2 linked regions of the Endozoicomonas sp. GU-1 genome follow. The protein of the gene in region 1 interacts with the protein of each later gene in a pairwise test. Links are inferred from orthologs where the notes say so. Each region holds a gene or a part of one and is shown on either strand. Other genes may lie near its edges.

What was found.
Region 2: the proteins of plsB (region 1) and acpP interact in binary tests that used the Escherichia coli proteins (3 or more experiments, as listed by UniProt). The link is inferred for Endozoicomonas sp. GU-1 from one-to-one orthologs.

Annotation. Positions count from the first base shown.
Region 1 is NZ_CP114771.1:4,867,750-4,873,573, forward strand. Bases 2,590-5,714 are described here. They hold plsB (glycerol-3-phosphate 1-O-acyltransferase PlsB), read right to left. Parts: upstream 5,339-5,714; coding sequence 2,840-5,338; downstream 2,590-2,839. Other genes in these bases: O3276_RS20305 (class I SAM-dependent methyltransferase), read left to right, coding at 2,590-2,777; O3276_RS20315 (hypothetical protein), read right to left, coding at 5,630-5,714. Also shown: O3276_RS20295 (NAD(P)/FAD-dependent oxidoreductase), read left to right, coding at 1-265; O3276_RS20300 (polyamine ABC transporter substrate-binding protein), read right to left, coding at 552-1,670; more of O3276_RS20305, read left to right, coding at 1,998-2,589; more of O3276_RS20315, read right to left, coding at 5,715-5,824. UniProt on the Escherichia coli protein: Catalyzes the transfer of an acyl group from acyl-ACP to glycerol-3-phosphate (G3P) to form lysophosphatidic acid (LPA). This enzyme can utilize either acyl-CoA or acyl-ACP as the fatty acyl donor.
Region 2 is NZ_CP114771.1:5,790,315-5,794,456, forward strand. The notes cover bases 1-2,793. They hold acpP (acyl carrier protein), read left to right. Parts: upstream 1-1,176; coding sequence 1,177-1,410; downstream 1,411-2,793. Other genes in these bases: fabD (ACP S-malonyltransferase), read left to right, coding at 1-167; fabG (3-oxoacyl-ACP reductase FabG), read left to right, coding at 182-964; fabF (beta-ketoacyl-ACP synthase II), read left to right, coding at 1,731-2,793. Also shown: more of fabF, read left to right, coding at 2,794-2,972; pabC (aminodeoxychorismate lyase), read left to right, coding at 2,986-3,810; O3276_RS24340 (endolytic transglycosylase MltG), read left to right, coding at 3,803-4,142. UniProt on the Escherichia coli protein: Carrier of the growing fatty acid chain in fatty acid biosynthesis.

The DNA of each region.
Region 1 (5,824 bases):
GTTTGCGGTTACCCGGGAATATATGCCGCATATTGAGCATTTGGGACATGATATTTACACGGCACACGGCTATACGGGGCATGGTGTAGCACTGACCAATATTGCCGGGCGTGTGGTTGCGGAAGCAATGGCGGGGATGTCTGAGCGGTTTGATGTGTTTTCCCGTATTCGCCACAAGTGGATACCAACGCCAAAAGTCCTTCGTGTACCGGCATTGGCCATGGCCATCTGGAAAGCAGAGCTTGAAGATTCCCTGAGTGCCTGATGGATTTTACGTCAGTCAGCGTTTTTTTGTTGGCTGATGTGAAATAATTTTGATGATGAAGTGAACAAAATGGATGTTCCTTTGTCTACTAGCGGGCGACACCATGTTTTCATGTTTTTGTTTTCATAAACAGGAGGTCTTCCGTGACTGCAATTATTAACTGGGGCTTTGGCTTCTTTCTAACGGACTATGCTGGTCTCTCCGGGTCCGTGTTCCGATCCATCATATCGATGCTGTGATATGTCAAGGGCAAGGAAGAGTACACTCCTTCTTGCCCTTGCCGCTTTTATTGACCGGCTGTCAGTTTGGTAAACAGGCGGTTAACCTGACGGTTAATTCTGGAAGGCAGGACCTTAAAGACAAATAACCGTTTTTTTGCCTCAGCGGTTGGATAGATGCCAGGGTTCTCACGAATATCGTCGTCCACTAATGCTGTGGCGGATTTATTCGGGTTGGCATAAGCCACATAGTCAGTGATGTTGGCAATCACATCGGGACGCAGCAGGTAGTTCAGAAAGATATGGGCCTCTTCAGGGTTTCTGGCATCCTTGGGAATGGCTACGGTGTCAAACCACAGGCCAGCACCTTCGTCAGGGATCATATACTTTACGGTTACACCATTGTCCGCTTCATCAGCACGGTCTGCTGCCTGCAGAATATCCCCGGACCAGCCCATGGCCACACAGATATCACCATTGGCCAGGTCGGAAATTGAGCGGGAAGAGTGAAAGTAAGTGACGTAGGGACGAACTTTCATCAGCAGTGCTTCGGCTTTGGCATAATCCGCTCTGTTGGTCGAGTTCGGGTCAAGACCCAGATAACTCAGTGCTGCTGGAATCACATCGGTTGGTGCATTCAGGAACGCAACACCACACTGACTGAGCTTGCTGATATGCTGTTCATCAAAGATCAGGCTCCAGCTGTTGACCGGGGCATCTTTCCCCAACTGCGCTTTCACCCGCTCCGGGTTATAGCCGATGCCCGTGGTGCCCCACAGATAGGGAAAAGAATACCGGTTATCCGGGTCGTAGGTTTCCATCAAGGCCATCAACTCAGCGTCCAGGTGCTTCCAGTTGGGCAGCTTCTCCTTATCCAGTGGCTGGTATACCCCGGCTTTGATCTGGTGAAGCAGGAAGTCTGCTGTTGGTGCGACAATGTCATAGCCGGTTTTTCCTGAAAGCAATTTGGCTTCCAGGACTTCATTGCTGTCAAAGACATCATAATGAACCTTAATGCCAGTCTCTTTCTCAAAGTTGGCTATGGTGTCTTCGGCGATATAATCCGACCAGTTGTAGATATTAAGCGTTCTCTGCCCTTCATTGGCCGTTGTGGCAAATGCAGGCGCTACGGTGAGAGAAGCAGCGATTACAAGAGTGGATACAGATTTCCCCAGACGTCTGATCATGGTGAATCCTTACAGCAAGCCATGGGTGAGCAGCCTGGTACTCCGGTCAGTTGGAGCCAGTTACTCTTCGATGGCATTTTTTCAATAATCAGTAGTGACTCAACGGAGTCGCTACACCCCCAGTCATCAGGTTGATGAAAATGAAGCTGCGGACGATAACAACAAGGTTTTGGGAAATCCATCGTTGCTGTATGAAATAGCGGTAAAAACCTATGGCTGAGTGACCCTGCACAGGCTCCCGGAATTTATCGCTGATGTGCATAGATTGCAACGGCTGCTCTGGAGGTGTTAGATTCTGCCACCCCATAGCTTATTTCTTTTGCACAGATGTCTACCCCGCTATTTCTTCTTGCTTCTGATCACCCTGCCATTCAGGCTTTGCTTGAAGGCCTTGCTGCACAGCTGAATACCGGCTTTAGTCGCAGTCTTCAAGACGTTGATGAAGGCGCTCTGGTGGCTTTTGATGCATCCGGAGCGCTGGCGGTTCAGCGTGCGGGATCGAAAGAGAATCCGATTGTCGTTGATTTTGTCGGTGGCAAGGCAGGGCATCGACGCAAGTTTGGTGGTGGCAAAGGGCAGGATATCGCCAAGGCCGTGGGTCTGAATAAAGGCGTCAAACCATCGGTGCTCGATGCAACCGGGGGATTGGGTCGGGATGCGTTTGTGCTGGCCAGCCTGGGGTGCAATGTCACCCTGATAGAACGGTCACCGGTGGTGGCAGCCCTTTTGGCAGATGGTTTGCGCCGGGCACTCGGCGATAGTGATGTTGCGCCCATTGCACAACAGATGTCGCTTTTGCCCGGTAATGCCATTGAGCTGATGCAGACATCGGACAATAAGTACGATGTTGTTTATCTGGATCCGATGTTTCCTCACCGGGAAAAGTCGGCTTTGGTCAAAAAAGAGATGCGGCTGTTTCAGGATCTGCTGGGGGATGATCCGGATGCGGATCAGTTGCTGCAACCGGCACTTGATCTTGCTCAGTATCGGGTTGTTGTGAAAAGGCCAAGGTTGGCACCGGATCTTAATGGTCAGGCTCCCACCTACCGGTTGGAAGGGAAAGCCTGTCGCTATGATATCTATGCCCTGAAGGCATTTTCCGGGTAATCAGATCTAATGATAATCGTGGTCATGGTGTGACCACGATTATCGTGCGTTTTACCCGCTGTTCAGGGTGTGGATTTTTCCCCCGGACCGTTACTGACTCCGTAGCGACTGGTCTGGTTGATACTGTGTCGTATTTCAGTGGTTAACAGGGTGTGCGCCTGATCAGCCACTTTCTGAATATCATCGCCAAACACCAGTTTATTGGTTTGCGTGATCTCCAATACACCGTGATAGCGCATCTGGGCAATAAAGCCACGGAACAGTGATTTATCAAAAAACTCCGGCGCATTAAGACCATGAATGATCGACAGGCGCTGTGCCAGCACCCCACTCTGATGTTCCAGGGCTTCTGCTTCAATATTGCCACTGCCATTGCGCAGGAGCAGGCTGATCACCATATAGAAGCGTTCCAGTGTCTGGACAATGGAGCGTGAGAAAACATTCAACATGATGTATTCGGCGGTGGCAGGGTCCGGCTGGAAATAATACGCTTCGCCATCATCATCCTGACCGTGGGTAATCAGACCTTCTGCAACCAGACAATCCAGCCATGTTTGCACCACGGCCAGCGCTTCGTGTTGCGTCCATTGCAGGAACAGTTCTGCCTGCAGGTAAGGGTAGAGAACCGCACTGATGCGCAGAATCTCTTTTCTGGTGATGCTGGCGCAGTTCACAAAGAAACAGCTGATCAGGGACGGGATGGCAAAAATATGCAGCACATTGTTGCGATAATAGGTCATGGCAATGGCTGTTTTCTCATCCATGCTGATGATATCGCCCAGTGCATCGGTCTTTCTCTGGATCAGCTGCAGGTTTTCCACATAGTGAATCATGCTGCGGGCATCCAGATCGGTCATTGCCGTCCGGTCGCTGTAGGGAGCCATGGACAGTAGACGTGTATAGCCATCCAGCTGGCGAATCAGCTCCTCTTCACCCAGTGCATGCCTTGGTGAGGAGAGCAGGGCAATGGCGACCAGGTTGACCGGATTGATGACCGCTGCCGCATTGATTCTGCCAGCCAGCGTATCGCCCAGGTTCGACGTGGTTTTTTCCAGCCATGCCGGTTTGTCATTGGCACCTGAGCTGTCTTTCCAGTTGGGTGCCTGTGAATTCAGGAACGAGCCCAGGTCCAGTGGCTCCCCGAAAGTGATCCACGCCTTGCCAAACTCATTTCTCAGGGCCGCCAGTGTGCGAACTATATCCAGGGGTGACTCACTTTTCTTGGCTTCACCCCGGAGTTCGCCCAGATAGCTGGCCATTTCCAACAGTTTTTCATAACCGATATAGACCGGAACAAACGCCAGCGGCTTGCGATGGTCACGCAGGAAACTGCGGACTGTGATGGAGAGCATGCCGGTTTTTGGTGTCAGGGTGCGGCCGGTTCTTGAGCGACCGCCTTCAATGAAATACTCGGTAGCAAAGCCTTTACTGGTCAGTGTGTACATGTATTCATGGAAGACCATGCTGTAAAGCGGGTTGCCACGGAACGTTCTGCGCATGAAGAAGGCACCGCCCTTACGCAGAATGGTGCCAACCAATGGCATATTCAGGTTAATGCCCGCAGCAATATGGGGCGGTGGCAGACCTTCATAGTACAGAACGTACGACAGTAGCAGGTAATCGATATGGCTTCGATGGCAGGGCACATAAACAATCGTATGGCTCTGTGCCAGCGCCTTCAATGGCTCGACATGATTGATTTTTACGCCGCTGTATAGCTTGTTCCAGAACCAGGTCAGGATAATATCCAGGAAGCGGATCACGGGCATGGAGAAGTCAGAAGCGATTTCATTGGCATACTTCCGGGCTTTTGCTTCGGCTTCTACCAGGGTGATTTCCTGAGCCGCAGCTTCTGCTGCAATGGCTTTCTGGATCCTGGGCGTATGAATCAGGCTGTTGACCAGCATACGACGGTGGGAGAGATCCGGCCCCAGAACCGATGCTTTTTTCTGGCGAAAATGCACCCGGAGAATCCGGTTGACCTTGCGCACACTGCGGGCATGGTTGTGACTGTCACCCATGATTTCCTGCAGTGATAAGGCAGGGCTGAAAGACACCATGGTCTGTCGACCGTGCAGCAGGGTTGCCAGAAACTTCCGAAAACGTCCGCCAAGGCTGAAGTTCCAGTCAAACAGCAGTTTAAAGGCGGACTGCTCTTTTTCCGGTGAGCGTCCCCAGATAATGGTAACGGGAACGAGCTGGACATCCTGATGCTTTGCTTCAACCTGCCTGACCAGCGCTTCCAGCAGTTCCGGTGGCTCTGGCCGTTCTCTCTGGAGAATCAGGCCTTCGTGCTGGCTAAGAAAAAAATGCGCTTTGCTCTGTGGCTGGTCAGCGACAATGGGTTTGTAAGGGCGGGGCAGACCTGCTTTTATGCACTCACCTTCCAGCACCATCAGGTCCGTCAGGGAGCGCTGGTGCATAACATAGACCACCGGTTTTCCGGTCTGCAGGTGCAAAGCTTCAGGGTTGTTGTTTTCAACCGTGGTACGCACCCACGTGGAGAGGAGTTTTCTCAGGCTATGAAAAACATAGCGATTCAGGGTAATGGGCTTCAGCATGGAACTGGCTCTTGGCCTGCATCCGTCAGTAAAGGAGATAAGAAACGTCAGAAGACTGGTACCGAAAACCGGTACAGGCCTCATGGCTTGAGATTCAATGGTAGCTCTCAAGTCGCTGATGAGTTAATCGGCCATTCTAGCCTGATTACGTGGTGTTGCGCAAAAATTACGGAGCTTCGGTATCAGGAAGAAACCACTCCCCGTTCGATAGTATGGCTCAGTAGACGGTTATCCTGTTTTCTCCCCTGAAAAAGCAGCTATTCTCGGACAGGCTCCTAGGCTGCTTTTCGGTTATGAAGCGTTAGGCCACTTGATCAGTTTTTCCTGGCCGTGTTCATCCAGTTGCCACCATTCATCCATATCAACTCCTTCCTGCCAGGGGCCGGAGTTACAGCGAACCCGGCATTGACCATAGGCCTGAAGGCTTCTTGCGCATTGGGTGTCATCCTGCCAGGGGGTGCCCGTAGTTTTAAACCAGATGCTGGT
Region 2 (4,142 bases), 920 kb from region 1 along the record:
TTGAGTCTGTGGAAACCATGATGGCCGCTGGTGTTGGCCGGTTTGCTGAATGCGGCCCCGGGAAAGTACTGGCTGGACTGAATAAACGTATTGCACGACGTGCGCCCATTGCTACGCTGGAGTCTGCTGACGCTATGGCTCAGATGCTGGCAGAAGCTAACCAATAAGGAACAGGCGGGAAATGACTGCTGAAAGAGAGCTGGAACAGTCCATTGCAGGAGCGGGTCTGAAGGGGAAGGTTGCCCTGGTTACCGGTGCCAGTCGTGGTATTGGCAAAGCCATAGCATTTGCCCTGGGGAAAGCCGGAGCCATTGTGATTGGCACGGCAACGTCTGAGTCCGGTGCGGCGGCCATTACTGACGCTTTGCAGGCGGAAGGCATTCAAGGTCAGGGCATGGCCCTGAACGTAACCTCAGCGGATGAATGTCAGGCGGTGCTCAAGGTGATCTGCGCAGAATATGGCGTACCGTTGATTCTGATCAACAATGCCGGCATCACCCGTGATAATATCCTGATGCGCATGAAGGAGGAGGAGTGGGATGACGTTATTGATACCAATCTCAGTTCCATCTTCCGGATGAGTAAGGCTGTCCTGCGTGGCATGACTAAAGCACGCTGGGGGCGGATAGTGAATATCAGCTCTGTCGTTGGTTCCATGGGTAACCAGGGGCAGGCGAATTATGCGGCAGCCAAGGCCGGTATTGAAGGCTTCACCAGGGCGATGGCCCGTGAAGTCGGTTCAAGAAGCATTACCGTGAACACCGTTGCTCCGGGCTTTATCGAAACCGATATGACCAGGGCGCTGCCTGAAGAGCAGCAGTCCTTCCTGCTTGGCCAGATTCCCCTGGCCCGGTTGGGTCAGCCGGAAGAAATTGCCGCTGCTGTTGCATTTCTGGTCAGTGAGCCTGCCGGGTATATCACTGGTGAGACCTTGCATGTCAATGGCGGCATGTACATGAATTAATCCTCCTTTGCCGGAACCTGTAGTTATGAGCAGGGCGAGGCAAGCCCTGTTCTGATGGGTTAGGTTTTGGGGTTTTGTTAAATCTGTTGTCAATTTGCGTGGATAGTCACCGGTTTTCCATGAACTGGCTTGAAATTCCCATAATTGACCATATACACTAGTTCACCTGTAGCCTCAGGCTGCACCGAATATCGATAGGAGCACAACAAGGTATGAGCACCATTGAAGAGCGCGTTAAGAAGATTGTTTGCGAACAGCTTGGCGTGAAGGAAGACGAAGTCACTAACAGTGCGTCATTCGTAGAGGATCTTGGCGCGGACTCTCTGGATACTGTTGAGTTGGTGATGGCGTTGGAAGAGGAATTCGAAACCGAGATTCCTGATGAAGAGGCTGAGAAAATCACCACTGTTCAGGAAGCAATTGACTACGTTGTTGCACACTCCTGATTCTGCCTTGATTTGCACAACTGTATCTTTGTGACACGCTTTTTCGATACATCTTCTTTAGCGAAAGTATCTCCAAATTGTGTCACTCGAAAGCCGCATGACGATGGTCTGCGGCTTTTGTTGTTTATGGCAGTCTGCTCGCTATCGCGGTAAAAGCTGGCTGCATGATGACGTTGTCATCGTGTTGTTGTCGTTTTTTCATAGTCAGGCTGCTGTGGCGATGCTTTGATGTGAATGACGGTTCATTAAATCTGGACGACAGGTCAGCAGGAGAGTCAGTCTTGTCGGAAGAAAAAAATACAGAATGGTTATCGCAGCGAATGCGTAGAAGGGTTGTTGTAACAGGCATGGGGGCAATAACCCCGGTGGGCAATAATGTCCATGACAGCTGGTCTGCCCTGTTAGCGGGGCGCAGTGGTATTGAGGCAATCTCCCACCTTGATACGGAAGGCTTCAGTGTATCTATCTGTGGCGCGGTCAAAGGTTTTGATCCTGACGGTGTTATCGATAAGAAAGATGCCCGTAAAATGGATGTCTTTATTCAATACGGTGTAGCCGCTGCTGCCGAGGCCATGGCTGACTCCGGCCTGGTGATTGATGATCACTGTGCGCACCGATATGGTGTGGCGATCGGCTCAGGTATCGGTGGTTTGACGTCTATTGAACAGAACCACTCTACACTGCTGAACAGCGGCCCCCGTCGAATATCCCCGTTTTTTATTCCCGCTGCCATCGTCAATATGGCGGCAGGCTGGGTTTCCATGAAATACAATCTCCAGGGACCCAACTTTGCCACCTCTACAGCCTGCGCTACCGGCAGCCATGCCATTGCTCTTGCCGCAAGAACCATTGCTTATGGTGATGCCGATCTGATGGTGGCGGGTGGTGCCGAAAAAGGGTCGTCTGCGCTGGGCATGACCGGTTTTGCCGCAGCCCGTGCGCTCTCTACCCGTAACCATGAGCCTGAAAAAGCCAGCCGCCCGTGGGATGTGGATCGTGATGGTTTTGTCCTGGGCGATGGAGCCGGTATTCTGGTGCTGGAAGAGTACGAACATGCGGTTAACCGTGGCGCCAGGATATATGCTGAGCTCAGTGGTGTTGGCATGAGTGGTGATGCCTGGCATATGACGTCGCCGCCAGAAGATGGTCGTGGTGCTGCGCGTGCCATGATTTCAGCCCTTGAAGATGCCGGTCTGGCACCTGAAAATGTGTCGTATATTAATGCCCACGGCACGTCCACACCGGCAGGGGATGTGGCTGAAACACGGGCGATTCATCAGGTGTTTGGTGCCCACGCCGCGCGTCTGGCGGTCAGTTCCACCAAATCCATGACCGGTCATTTGCTGGGGGCTGCCGGGGCGGTGGAAGCGGTATTCAGTATCAAATCCCTGGTTGAAGGTGTGATTCCCCCGACCATCAATCTGGATCAGCCCGGCGAAGGCTGTGATCTTGATTATGTGCCACACCATGCCAGGAAAATGCAGATGGATCATGTGCTTTCCAACTCTTTTGGCTTTGGTGGTACCAATGTAACCCTGGCATTTTCCAGATTAGACAGCTAAGAGGGGGTTCCGGGTGAGTGAGTATCCAGTCTGGGTGAATGGAGTGCCTGAAAGTGTCCTGCCGGTTTCAGACCGTGGGCTGGCCTACGGGGATGGCTTATTTGAAACGGTTCGGATTGCCGGTGGTAAGCCAACGCTGGCTGACTACCATTGGCATCGCCTGCAACGCTCTTGCCAGCAGCTGGGTATTGCCGTGGATATTGAGCGATTGCTTGAAGAGGTGGATGCCTTTCTGTTGGATAACCAGGCCGGTGACGGTGTGCTGAAGGTTATGATCACCCGGGGCAGCGGTGGACGCGGCTATAATCCAGAGGGTTGTCTCTCTTCGCGTCGGATTCTGTCACTCCACCCGCTGCCGTCAAGGCCCCGTGATCCCGGAGTGCATGGGGCACGGGTAAAGCTTTGTCAGATGCGTCTTGGGCGAAGTGACCTGGCAGGTCTGAAGCATCTGAATCGTCTGGAGCAGGTGCTGGCCAGAAGTGAATGGCAGGGCGATGCTTACGACGAAGGTCTGCTGTGTGACTTTGCGGGCAACCTGGTTGAAGGCACCATGAGTAATCTGTTTGTTGTGACCCATGAAGGAGCCCTGGTGACTCCGGATCTGTCATTCCAGGGTGTGGCGGGGGTTTGTCGCGATTTTATCATTGAGTTTGCCCGTCATCGTGGGATGACGGTTAAAGAGCAGTCCGTACCCCGGGGGCTGGATGTTGCGGAAGTCTTTCTCTGCAACAGTGTCAACGGTGTCTGGCCTGTGATTGAATACGAGGGAAGGGAGTGGGAGATTGGCCCACTGACTGTCCAAATTCGAGATTGTGTACTGGAAGAATTCAATGCTTAGGAAGTTGCTGCTGACCCTGTTCGGTGGTTTGCTGTTGGCTCTGTTTCTGGTCCTGGCAGGTCTTGTAGCTGGCTGGTATGGTCTGCGCTGGTATGGTGATCAGCAGGTGCCGGTAACCAGTGAAGCCGGGTTCGTCATTGTTACGGGCGACTCGCTGGGACGTGTGGTGCAGCGACTGGCGGCAGACCGGCTGATTCAATATCCTGATATGTTTAAGGTCTTTGCCCGGGTCAAGGGGGTTGCTGCGGACCTTCATGCCGGGGAATACCTGATTGCTCCCGGTACCACCTATCGGCAGCTGTTGCACAAGTTTGTTACTGGCGATGTTCATT